DNA from 3 places in the Pseudomonas caspiana genome. Region 1 is predicted to be linked to each of the others. Evidence: predicted binding sites of a transcription regulator. Region 1 holds the regulator's gene; each other region holds the start of a gene.

What was found. The regulator FliA, encoded in region 1, starts transcription of late flagellar genes. The targets are predictions, from matches to a motif close to CTAAAGTTTNNNNNNNNNNNGCCGNTAA.
Region 2: the regulator FliA is predicted to act here: its motif matches at 1,686-1,713, upstream of ABRP31_RS25330 (methyl-accepting chemotaxis protein).
Region 3: the regulator FliA is predicted to act here: its motif matches at 2,313-2,340, upstream of ABRP31_RS12570 (methyl-accepting chemotaxis protein).

Annotation. Positions count from the first base shown of each region.
Region 1 is NZ_CP167995.1:1,766,104-1,770,290, reverse strand. Features, by position in the region: gene ABRP31_RS08000 (chemotaxis protein CheA) at 1-297, opposite strand, end outside; gene ABRP31_RS07995 (protein phosphatase CheZ) at 336-1,124, opposite strand; gene ABRP31_RS07990 (chemotaxis response regulator CheY) at 1,144-1,518, opposite strand; gene fliA (RNA polymerase sigma factor FliA) at 1,811-2,551, opposite strand; gene fleN (flagellar synthesis regulator FleN) at 2,548-3,381, opposite strand; gene flhF (flagellar biosynthesis protein FlhF) at 3,497-4,187, opposite strand, start outside.
Region 2 is NZ_CP167995.1:5,625,123-5,629,309, forward strand. Features, by position in the region: gene ABRP31_RS25330 (methyl-accepting chemotaxis protein) at 1-1,616, opposite strand, end outside; gene ABRP31_RS25335 (hypothetical protein) at 2,042-2,275, shown strand; gene ABRP31_RS25340 (cell division protein ZapA) at 2,272-2,574, shown strand; gene ABRP31_RS25345 (low specificity L-threonine aldolase) at 2,676-3,716, opposite strand; gene ABRP31_RS25350 (TraX family protein) at 3,873-4,187, shown strand, end outside.
Region 3 is NZ_CP167995.1:2,726,769-2,730,955, reverse strand. Features, by position in the region: gene ABRP31_RS12580 (NUDIX hydrolase) at 26-454, shown strand; gene ABRP31_RS12575 (diguanylate cyclase) at 552-2,246, shown strand; gene ABRP31_RS12570 (methyl-accepting chemotaxis protein) at 2,383-4,179, shown strand.

The DNA.
Region 1 (4,187 bases):
GACCGCATCCAGCGCTTCAAGGACCACGTCCATCAATTCCGAGTCTACGCGACGCTCACCCTTGCGCAGGATGTCGAAGACGTTCTCGGCGATGTGGCAGCACTCCACCAGCTCATGGAGCTGGAGGAAGCCGGCGCCCCCTTTTACAGTGTGAAAACCGCGAAAAATTGCATTGAGCAGATCTGCGTCATCCGGTCGGCTTTCCAGCTCGACCAACTGTTCAGACAACTGCTCCAGAATTTCGCCGGCCTCTACCAGAAAATCCTGAAGGATCTCTTCATCGGCGCCGAAGCTCATTGGGGTGCTCCCTAAAATTAACCGTCAACAGACCAGACTTAGAAGCCCAGGCTCGATAGCAGATCGTCTACATCGTCCTGTCCGGACACAACGTCTTCCCGTTTATCGGCATGAATCTGCGGACCTTCACCCTGTTTGATATGTTTTTGTGGATCTTTTTCTGCGCGGATGGATTCGTCGTCGTGTTCGATGCCCGCAAAGCGGTCTACATGACTGGCCATGAGCACCAGTTTGAGCAGATTGCTCTCGACTTCAGTGACCAATTGCGTCACGCGTTTGATCACCTGGCCGGTCAGGTCCTGGAAGTCCTGAGCCAGCAGAATGTCGTTGAGGTTGGAGGAAACCTGGTGGGTATCCTTTTCGCTGCGCGTCAAGAAACCATCAACACGGCGCGCCAGTTCACGAAACTCTTCAGCGCTGACTTCACGCCGCATGAAACGCCCCCAGTCCGCACTCAAGGCCTTGGCCTCGTCGTTCAGACTGTGCATCAGCGGAGTACTTTCCTCGACCAGGTCCATGGTGCGGTTAGCCGCACCTTCCGTGAGCCTGACAACATACGACAGGCGTTCGGTGGCGTCCGTGATCTGGGACACTTCTTCAGCTTGCGGCATGTTCGGGTCAATCTGGAAATTGACGATCGCACTGTGCAGCTCGCGCGTCAGCTTGCCGATTTCTTGATACAGGCCACGATCTCGAGCCTGGTTAAGCTCATGGATCAGTTGCACAGCGTCGCCGAAACGGCCTTTTTCAAGGCTCGTCACGAGCTCGCTTGCGTGTTTTTTCAGGGTCGCTTCAAACTCGCCCATTGACGTTTCGTTGTTCTCCATAGAGCCCTCGCGGCATACATCAGCTATTGACGCGCTCAAAGATCTTGTCGATCTTTTCTTTCAGCGCCTGAGCCGTGAATGGCTTGACGACATAACCATTGACGCCGGCCTGAGCCGCTTCAATGATCTGGTCGCGCTTGGCTTCTGCGGTCACCATCAACACCGGCAGGTGTTTGAGGCGCTCATCGGCACGCACTTTACGCAGCAGGTCGATACCGGTCATCCCAGGCATGTTCCAGTCCGTTACCAGAAAGTCAAAGGAACCGCTTTCCAGCATCGGCAACGCGGTAAGCCCGTCATCGGCTTCGGACGTGTTGGTGAAGCCCAGATCACGCAGCAGGTTTTTAATGATCCGCCGCATCGTTGAGAAGTCATCAACGATGAGGATTTTCATGTTCTTGTCCAATTCGACCTCCAAGCAGTCTTTGACGCGTTCAGCACCTGAACGCGCTGTTCAATCAATACTGGCACAGCTCACATTGGCTGCACGAAAACGACGACGGGCTTGGTAAATCAACAACTATGGAAACCGCACAGCAAATCCACGGGCTGCATGAAAGCTATTGCTTTTAACAGTCCGTGGAGCGAATGCCTGTATGGCTCCAGCCTTGTCCACTGTCCCACGTAACGCTTTGCACAGCCTGCTCACACGCGACACGCAATCACCAAGGATTACGTACCACCTGTCAACGCGCTCGCCACTCTCCCAAACGCCCTCGTAAACGAGCTGCGCACTGGCTGTGTAACTGGCTGACTCGAGATTCACTGACCCCCAGGACCTCACCGATTTCCTTGAGGTTCAGCTCCTCGTCATAGTACAGCGCCAAAACCAGACGTTCACGTTCCGGCAAGTTGGCGATTGCATCTGCCAACGCAGCCTGGAAGCGTTCATCTTCCAGGTCACGCGACGGCTCAAGCGAACCGCTTGCGCCATCCTCATGCAGTCCTTCATGTTCGCCGTCCTGCAAAAGGTCGTCGAAACTGAAGAGGCGACTGCCCAAGGTATCGTTCAAAATCCCGTAATAATCATCGAGACTCAATTGGAGTTCGGCCGCAACCTCATGATCTTTAGCGTCGCGACCTGTTTTTGCTTCAATTGAGCGAATTGCGTCACTGACCATGCGCGTATTGCGGTGGACCGAGCGAGGCGCCCAGTCTCCCTTACGCACTTCATCGAGCATCGCACCGCGAATACGAATCCCGGCATAGGTCTCGAAACTGGCACCCTTGGTGCAATCGTACTTGGTGGACACTTCCAACAAGCCGATCATGCCTGCCTGAATCAAGTCTTCAACCTGAACACTGGCTGGCAAACGAGCCAGCAAGTGGTACGCAATGCGCTTGACGAGCGGAGCATACCGCTCGATCAGCTCATATTGCGAGTTCCGGGACGCTTTGCTGTACATCTGATAGCCGCTCGCGGTCATTGAACAGGCCCTGCGCTTGTCTGGTAAACCAGTCGCTCAACGAAGAACTCGAGATGCCCACGCGGGTTGGCAGGCAGTGGCCAGGTATCGACCTTCTGCGCAATAGCCTTGAACGCCAGGGAGCATTTGGAGCGTGGAAAAGCTTCGTATACCGCACGTTGCTTCTGGACAGCCTTACGCACGCACTCGTCGTAAGGTACGGCGCCTACATATTGCAAGGCCACGTCCAGAAAACGATCAGTCACTTTGGTCAGCTTGGCGAACAGGTTGCGCCCTTCCTGCGGGCTCTGGGCCATGTTGGCCAGAACGCGGAAGCGGTTCATCCCGTAGTCGCGGTTGAGCAGCTTGATCAAGGCATAGGCGTCGGTGATGGAAGTAGGCTCATCACACACCACCAGCAACACTTCCTGAGCCGCCCGGACAAAGCTGACCACTGACTCACCGATACCGGCGGCCGTGTCGATCACCAATACGTCAAGATTATCGCCAATGTCGCTGAAAGCCTGGATCAGGCCAGCGTGCTGCGCCGGACTCAGATGAACCATGCTCTGCGTGCCGGAAGCAGCAGGCACGATGCGAATCCCGCCCGGGCCTTGCAACAAGACGTCGCGAAGCTCACAGCGCCCTTCGATCACATCAGCAAGGGTGCGCTTGGGCGTAAGCCCCAGAAGGACATCGACATTGGCCAGGCCAAGGTCGGCGTCCAGCAGCATGACGCGCCGGCCAAGCTCGGCCAAGGCCAGCGAAAGGTTCACTGACACGTTAGTCTTACCGACGCCACCCTTGCCGCCGGTCACCGCGATCACCTGTACGGGATGCATGCTGCCCATGTTAGTTTTTTACCTTGTGTTGCGTAGACCGAAGCCAGATTGCGGGCGACACGCTCAATGAAGAGCCGTGCCAGGCAGACCATCGATGCAGGTAAGTTTCAATTGTTCGCATCACTTAACCGACCCGTTTGTTGGGGTTGTGGTAAAGGTCGGCGAACATATCCGCCATGGCCTCTTCGCTTGGCTCTTCTTGCATCTGCACATTGACCGCGCGCGTCACCAATTGGTGCCGACGTGGCAGGTGAAGATCATCAGGAATTCGTGGTCCATCGGTCAGATAGGCCACAGGCAACTCATGACTGATGGCAAGACTGAGTACTTCGCCCAGGCTGGCGGTTTCGTCCAGCTTGGTCAGGATGCAACCGGCCAGACCACAGCGTTTGTAGCTGTGATACGCGGCAGTGAGCACCTGTTTCTGGCTGGTGGTTGCCAGCACCAGATAATTACGCGACTTGATACCGCGCCCGGCCAGGCTTTCCAGCTGCATGCGCAAGGCCGGGTCGCTGGCTTGCAGGCCCGCAGTGTCGATCAACACAACACGCTTGCGCAACAGAGGGTCCAGCGCCTGCGCCAGTGATTGACCAGGATCAACGTGAGTCACCGGCACATTGAGAATACGACCCAATGTCTTGAGCTGCTCCTGAGCACCGATACGGAAGCTGTCCATGCTCACCAGAGCAATGTTCTGCGCGCCATACTTGAGTACGTAACGCGCCGCCAATTTGGCGAGTGTGGTGGTCTTGCCCATGCCGGCAGGGCCGACCATTGCAATGACACCACCCTCTTCAAGCGGCTCGACATCAGGC
Region 2 (4,187 bases), 2.4 Mb from region 1:
AACCGCGAAACCATGCTGTTCAGGTCCACAGCCAGGCGCGTCAGCTCACCACTTGCAGCGCTGGTCTGGGCCGCACCGTCGGATGACTGAGCCGACAGGTCGCGGATGTTGACTAGGTTGCGGTCCACTTCACGGGCCACCTGGGCCTGCTCTTCGGCGGCGCTGGCGATAACCAGATTGCGCTCGTTGATTTCCACTACGGCGGTGTTGATGGTGTCCAGCGCCAAGCCTGCGCCTTTGGCGATGTTCAGCGTCGACTCAGCACGTTCTGTGCTGTTACGCATGGAGCTGACTGCCTGCTCGGTGCCGCCCTGAATGCTGCCGATCATGCGTTCGATTTCACTGGTCGACTGCTGGGTACGATGCGCCAGTGCACGTACTTCATCAGCCACCACAGCAAAACCACGACCGGCTTCACCAGCACGCGCGGCTTCAATGGCTGCGTTGAGGGCCAACAGGTTGGTCTGATCGGCGAGACCGCGAATCACATCCAGTACCTTGCCGATATCACGGGACTCTTCAGCCAGATTGCCAATCAGGTCCGCCGTGCTTTGCACATCGCCGCTCATGCGCTCGATGGCATTGACCGTTTCCTGAACCAGATCACGACCGTCACCCGCCGACGCAGTGGCGTTTTTCGACGCTTCAGAAGTGCTCACGGCATTACGTGCGACTTCTTCAACGGCACTGGTCATCTCGTTGACAGCGGTAGCGGCTTGTTCGATTTCGTTGTTCTGTTTCGAGAGCCCACGAGCACTCTCGTCGGTTACCGCGTTCAGCTCTTCAGCGGCAGAAGCCAGCTGAGTGGCGGAACCCGAAATACGGGTCAAGGTGTCTCGCAGTTTTTCCTGCATCTTCTGCATGGCGGCGAGCAAACGACCGGCTTCGTCGGTGCCGTCGACCTTGATTGGGCGAGTCAGGTTGCCTTCAGCAATTGTTTCGGCCGCTTCAAGCGCCGACGCGATTGGACGGGTGATGCTATTGGTCAGCAGCCAGGCGAACAGCATGGTCAGGACCGTAGCGATAATCAGCAGACCGACAACCAGATTGAACGCTGACGAGTACTCGTCGGCGGCAGCCTGGTTGGTGACCGTCAATTGCCTGGTGTTAAGGTCGGCCAGTCTGGCCAGGACCACATTCATTTTGTCAGAGTTGGAGGCTGACTCCGCATTAAGCAGCCTGGCCATCTCGTCGACTTTGCCTGCACGGCTCAAAGCGATCACGCGCGCTTCGATTTGGCGGTACTCGCCCAGCAACTGCACAAACTCGTTGTAGGCTGCTTTCTCCTCCGGGGCCTCGATCAGTTTTTCATAGACCGCCTGGGCTTCGCTGATCTGCTTGTTGCGCGCGGCAAACAACTCAATGGTCTTGTCCTGAACATCCTGTTCGCGATTGGTCAACAACCGATAGGACAGAACACGCATGCGAATGCCAGCCACCGTCAGCCCGTTCAGGCTTTGAATGCTGGGCACGCTGTTCTGTGCAACCTGGTCACCCGCGGTGCGGATCTTGCTCATTTGCGTCAACGCAAATACGCCGAGGATTAGCATCAGCGTGCCAATCAAGGCAAAACCGAGGAACGCGCGCGGCGCAATATTCATGGATCGTAATGACATGTTTTTTTCCAGAGAAAGAGGAGGAGCATTCCTTGCGAGAAAGAGATTTGAACCGTTGCGATTGCATGCCTATCGGTCGATGAGCAGAAGTCTTGAGGTGGGTGGTCGCAAATGGGGGCGCGTCGGAAAGTCGCAGTCTTTTTAAAATGCGGCAAAACGCCATGCAAGTCATTGAAAGGCAACGTTTACGGGGCTCTGAGCTGAAAATCTGTAAATGTTGAAGACCGCATATTTTCTCGCTCTGACCGGACTGACGAGCAGCAGGAACCAGATGGATAAATCACAGTCAACAGGGCCTGTTTATGCACTTGCCTTCAGGGAGGAAGCCCGCGCGCCGAAACGTCGTTATTTAAGCGGCTTCACTGGTATGCGCAGTGACTTTTCTTTAAGGTGTGCGCCCGTTGAAATTTGCTCGAGAAATCAAAATGTTGGAAGCATCCCTTAGCCAATTGGAACAACTTGTCAGCGATCTGGTGCAACAAAACCAGCAGCTGCAAAGCACAAATACCCAGCTCACTACGGAGCTGGCTCAAGCCAGGGATGAAAACGACAGTCTGCAATTGAGTCTGATGGAGCAGGAAGAGAAACAAGGTGCCACTGCTGCGCGCATTCAGGCCCTTGTTGACCGTGCGACCAGCGCAAGCGCAGTCAGCGCATGAGTACCGACAGAAACGGGGTGACGGTCGTTTCGATTCTCGGTAACGACTATTCGATCAAGGCGCCCGCCGGCGAAGAGCAAACTCTGCAGCAGGCTACGGCACTGCTTCGTGCATCGCTGGCCGATACCAAGCGCAAATACCCGACTCTGATTGGCGACCGCCTGTTGGTACTGGCTGCCCTGAACCTGTGTTCGCAGCAGATCGAACTCAAGCAGCAACACCAGGTTGAACTCGACCGCTGCCGCGAGAAGGTCGATGCCACCGTGGATGCGATTTCGAAGACGATTGCGCAGAACTGAGCCAAATGCCCCTGTAGGAGCTGCCGCAGGCTGCGAAGCAGTATTACTGACACATCGCTTCGCAGCCTTCGGCAGCTCCTACAAAAGCCGCCCAAACCAGACTAAGCCCCCATCACCAGCCGGATATCCGCCGCCAGCTCGCGCACGCGGGCTTCTTCGGTGTCCCATGAGCACATGAAGCGCGCGCCACCATTACCAATGAAGGTATAGAAGCGCCAGCCCTTGGCCGTCAGCGCGGCAATGGCGGATTCGGATAGCTGCAGAAACACGCCATTGGCCTGGACCGGGAACATCAGTTCAACGCCCGGAATATCCTGGACCAGCGAGGCGAGCAATTGCGCGCAATGGTTGGCATGGCTGGCGTGCTTGAGCCATGCATCACCTTCTAGTAGCCCGACCCACGGGGCGGAAAGGAAACGCATTTTCGACGCCAGTTGCCCGGCCTGTTTGCAACGATAGTCAAAGTCTTCAGCCAACTTGAGGTTGAAGAACAGAATCGCCTCCCCCACCGCCATACCGTTTTTGGTGCCGCCAAAGCACAGCACGTCGACGCCCGACTTCCAGGTCAGCTCTGCCGGTGAACACTCCAGAAAAGCGCAGGCGTTAGCGAATCGCGCGCCGTCCATGTGCAGGTTCAGATTAAGCTCTTTACAGGTCGCGCTGATCGCCTTGAGTTCGTCAGGCTGGTAAACGCTGCCGACTTCGGTGGCTTGGGTCAGGGTAACGACCCGAGGTTTTGGGTAGTGGATATCCTGGCGCTTGAGCGCGACTTCGCGGATCGACTCGGGCGTCAGTTTGCCCTGCTCGCTACGTGCAGTGAGGAGCTTGGAGCCGTTGGAGAAAAACTCCGGAGCGCCGCACTCGTCAGTCTCGACGTGAGCGGTTTCCGAGCAGATAACGCTGTGATAGCTCTGACACAGCGACGACAGCGCCAGCGAGTTGGCCGCCGTGCCGTTGAAAGCGAAGAACACTTCACAGTCAGTTTCAAATAATTTACGGAATTGATCCGAGGCCCGTGCGGTCCATTCGTCATCGCCGTAAGCGCGCTGATGGCCGTGGTTAGCCTGTTCCATCGCAGCCCAGGCTTCAGGGCAAATGCCTGAATAGTTATCACTGGCAAACTGCTGGCTTTTATCGGTCATGGCCGAATCCTTGTCATTGATTATGCTGCGCACTGTAACGAAGATCGCAGCGTTTGGTCATGGGTTGTTGTATCAGGCGCTGTACTTGTGACATGCACCGCTCCCACAGGTAATTCGTTCCACCTTAGAATCCGCGCTTAACCCTCTCGGAGAGATATGGATCTATCGAACCCGCCTTACCTGCCCGGACGCGACAAGGCACTGGACCTTCTCAAATGGCTGGCGATGTTGGCCATGGTACTTGACCACTTGCGCTATGTCGGCTGGTCGATAGATGTGTTGTATGTGCCGGGACGACTGGCATTTCCTTGGTTCTGCCTGGCGATTGCGGCAAATCTGGGACGCAGATCCGCGCTTTTTCCCGAGCCGAAAGTGCAGTGGCGTTATCTGGGCTGGATGTCGTTGTTCGCCGTAATGGCGGAGGCTCCTTATCGGCTGTACATGGATGACGCTCACACGCTTAACGTACTG
Region 3 (4,187 bases), 960 kb from region 1:
CCCTCTTCTGCGACAGGTAACAGACATGCCCAGCGTTGCTCCGTTTTCAGGCGCCAAGATCGCGCTTCTTTGCGAAGGCATGCTGCTGAGCTATCTGCGCGATGACAAACCTTCTATTCCGTGGCCCGGTTTATGGGACCTTCCTGGCGGAGGCCGCGAGGGAAAAGAGACGCCGCTGGAGTGCGCTTTACGCGAGACCTGGGAAGAGTTTGGGTTGACCATCAGCCCCGACACTGTTGTCTGGACCCGAGTGTATCCGGGCCAGGGGATGGGCGGCCTCGATACCTGGTTCTTCGTGGCACGGGTTCCGCCCGCAACTTTCGCCAACATCAGCTTCGGTAATGAAGGCCAGCGCTGGGCGGTTACCACGGTAGAAGCTTTTCTGGCGAATACCTTGGCGATCAAGCATTTCCAGCATCGGTTACAGGAATACCTGGAGAGCAACACTCTCTAGTGTTGCCATAAATGACTGGCACGTTGTTCACGCGCTACTAGCGGCTGATCCGACTTGGGAATAACATGCCGTGATTCCATATAGCCAGATATCACCCATGATTATAGCCAGCCTGCGCAGCCACCTGACACTCTGGTTCGCCGGACTGTCGCTGCTCGCCCTGCTGAGCGTGGGTTTCTATGTCGGGCATATCGCTACCGAACAAATCAAACAGGCCAGTGGCAACGCGCTGCTGAGCACCGCCAAGTCAGCCTCCACAATGCTGGGAACCCAGTTGCGCGAGCGTCAACTGGAGATATTCCTGCTCAGCCGCGAACCACATCTGGTGCGCGGCAACCTGGATGACCCGGATATCTTGCCCTCGATGGAGCTGCGCACCCAGTCTCACTCCGAGTACGCCTGGATGGGTGTCGCTGACACCCAGGGCAAAGTACGCCAGGCGGTGCAAGGACTGCTGGTCAATCAATCCGTGCTGGAGCGTCCCTGGTTCAAAGCCGGACTACAGGGACCGTACACCGGCGACCCGCACGAAGCGGTGTTGCTGGCCAAACTCCTGCCTGCCAATGCCAGTGGTGAACTGCTGCGCTTTATCGACTTTGCAGCACCGATACGCACTGCCAACGGTACGGTGGTCGGGGTGTTGAGCGCCCATGTGCACTGGAACTGGATGACCCGGATTGTCGAGTCGGCCATTCTGCGTGAAGGCGTGACTGCTGACCTTGAGGTCATGATCATCAATGGCGATGGTGCGGTGCTGTATCCACAACAGATGGTCGGGCAAATGCGCCCCGAACTGCTCGCCGCACAGCAACCCTCCCCTAATCAGAAAGCCGCTGACGCACCAGAATGGTCAGAAGACGCTGACTACCTGTCCAGCATATTGAAGGTGCCGACGCCTCAGTCAGCCAAACTGTCCTGGTACATCGTGGTTCGCCAGCCTCTTGAGACGGCGCTACAGCCCGCGCGGATTCTGCTTTATAAGCTGTTGATACTGGGGGTCGCCGCAGCGCTGGCATTTGGTGTGGTGGCTTATTACCTGGCGCAGTACATGAGCCGCCCCATTGAGCAACTGGCCAAGGCCGCTAAACAGGTTCAAGCAAAACAGCCCGGCGCCGACTTTCCACAGGTGCATTCGGTACGGGAGATCGCCCAGCTAGGCCAGTCCATCCAGAGCATGACCGAGTCGTTGCTGGACAAGGAACGCGAACTGCAGGACACCAATGCGTCCCTTGAAGCGACTGTCGAGCAGCGGACCGCCGCCCTAACCCAAGCCAATGCCGACCTGTTGAAAATGGCGACCCATGACGCTTTGACCGGGGTCTACAACCGCCGCCGCTTCGATGAAAAGCTCGCCGAATGCAATCAGCTGTTTGAGCGTTCCGGTCGCCCCTTCGCCCTGCTGTTCATTGATGCTGACCACTTCAAACACGTCAACGACACCTACGGCCATGCCACCGGCGACGACGTGCTGCACCAACTGGCTCAGTTGATTCAGGAAAACATCCGCGCCACTGACTTTGTGGCTCGCTATGGCGGTGAAGAGTTCGCCGTTCTGTTGCTGGAGCCAGAAGGCGCGGAAAGCCCGGAAGTTGTGGCCGAGCGGATTCGCAAAGCCGTTGCCGATGCGACCTTTGATCTGGTTGGGCAAGTGACCGTGAGCATCGGTATTGGCCTGGCCGACTCCGCAGATGCCAATACAACTGCACTGATAAAACGCGCTGATCAACAGCTGTACTACGCAAAGGCATCAGGCCGTAACCGTGTAGCAAGCAAGATTACAGTGCAGATATAAGAACATCGATTAGACCGATGAATGTGCGTGATCGGGCCTGTTTGCAGTATGGGGCGACAGGTCCGGTTAAAGCTTTGCCGTCTGCGGTCGACGATTACCTATCAAAGAATAAATAAATACCTCTAGGAGCAGCGGCATGCGGATGTTCAAGGCATTGTATGAGTCCATCGAAATGCAGTTTTTCGATTCGCTGACTAAAAAGCTCTCCAGCCTTTTTCTGCTGGTTGCCGTCAGTGCGTTGCTGTACTGGATCGCCTTGAGCATTCGTGCCGACATCGTTCAGCAATTGCGTGGTGCACAACTGGATGCAGCCCTGCTCGGCCAGATTGAAGGCAGCCTGAACGGGCTTAGCAACGCCATTTTGTTCAGCACGCTGTTTACGCTGTTCATGGTCAGCTTTCTGGTCTGGTATTTTCGCCATCTGATCGTTCGCCCGGTTACGCACATGACCAACGCCCTGGCGGAGATTGCCAATGGTGAAGGCGACCTGTCCAAAGACTTGCCATTACTGACCCACGACGAGATCCGCGTGCTGGCCAGCACCTGCAACCGGTTTCTGGGTAAGCAGCGGGAAATCATCAGCAACGTACAAGCCCTGACCGTGCACATCGCTGTTGAATCGGCACGCTCCCTGAAGAACATCAGCGACTCCAGCGACAGCGCCACCCATCAGGCACGCTTCGCCAAGGAAGTGATGGACCAGAGCAATATGGCCGTGGGTAACATTCAAGAGGTTTCCCAGCAAACCCAAGGCATTTCCAGCACCACCGCGCAAAACCTGAGCATGGCACGCGACTCCTATGCCGAGCTTCTGGAAGTAACCGGCAACATCAGCGAAATCTCCTCCAGCCTCAACGAATTCGGCACGCTGGTCTCGGCGCTCAATCAGCGCTCGTCGAGCATCAAATCCATCGTGGGTCTGATCCAGCAGATTTCCTCGCAAACCAACCTGCTGGCGCTCAATGCTGCCATCGAAGCGGCTCGCGCCGGGGAAAGCGGCCGAGGCTTCGCGGTGGTGGCTGATGAAGTCCGCACGCTGGCGCAGAACGTCAGCAAAGCCACCGACGACATTTCACAAAACATCGATGCAATGCTCAGGGAAGTCAGCTCTACTCACGAGCAGACCACGCAAATCAGCCACAGCGCACGTGAAACGCAAAAAGTCGTCGAGCGCGCTTCCGGCCACTTCGAAAGCATGATCGGCGACTTTGAGTCCACCAATGGCAAGCTCGCCGACATTGCCGAACACATCCTGCAGTTCGCTGAAAGCAACAATGGCATCAATGATCGGGTCACCCAGATTTATGCCGACAGCCAGTCCATCGATCAGCGCATGCAGCATTCGGCAACTGCGACCCGCGACCTCTCAGGAGTCGCCGAGCGCGTGCAAACCATGCTTGGCAAGTTTGTCCTGGGGCATGGCGCGCTGGACGCAGCCATTACCCGCGCCAGCCAGTGCCGCGACATTCTGCAGGAGCGGCTCGCCGAACTGCACCGCAGCGGACTGAATCTGTTCGATCAAAATTACAAACTGATCCCCGGCACCGATCCCAAACAGTACCTGACCAGCTACACCGAACGCTTCGCCCAGATCTGCCAGGAAGAATGCGACAAGCTGACCAAGGGCACAAAAGGCGGCAAGGTGTCGTTTATCGTCGACAGCAAAGGCTATTGCCCGGTGAACAACAGCTGGGTATCGAAACAACCCACCGGCGACCGCGCGATCGACCTGCCGGTGTGCCGCAACAAACGCATGTTCTCCGACCCGATCGGCCTGCGTGCGGCGGGCAACACGCAGCGTTTCCTGCTCCAGACTTACCTGCGCGACACCGGTGAAATCATGACCGAGATCGATGTGCCGTTCTTCTTCGACGGTCGCCATTGGGGCAACCTGCGTATGGGCTTTGATGCGGCTGTTTTGTTGGCGGAGTGATTGAAGGG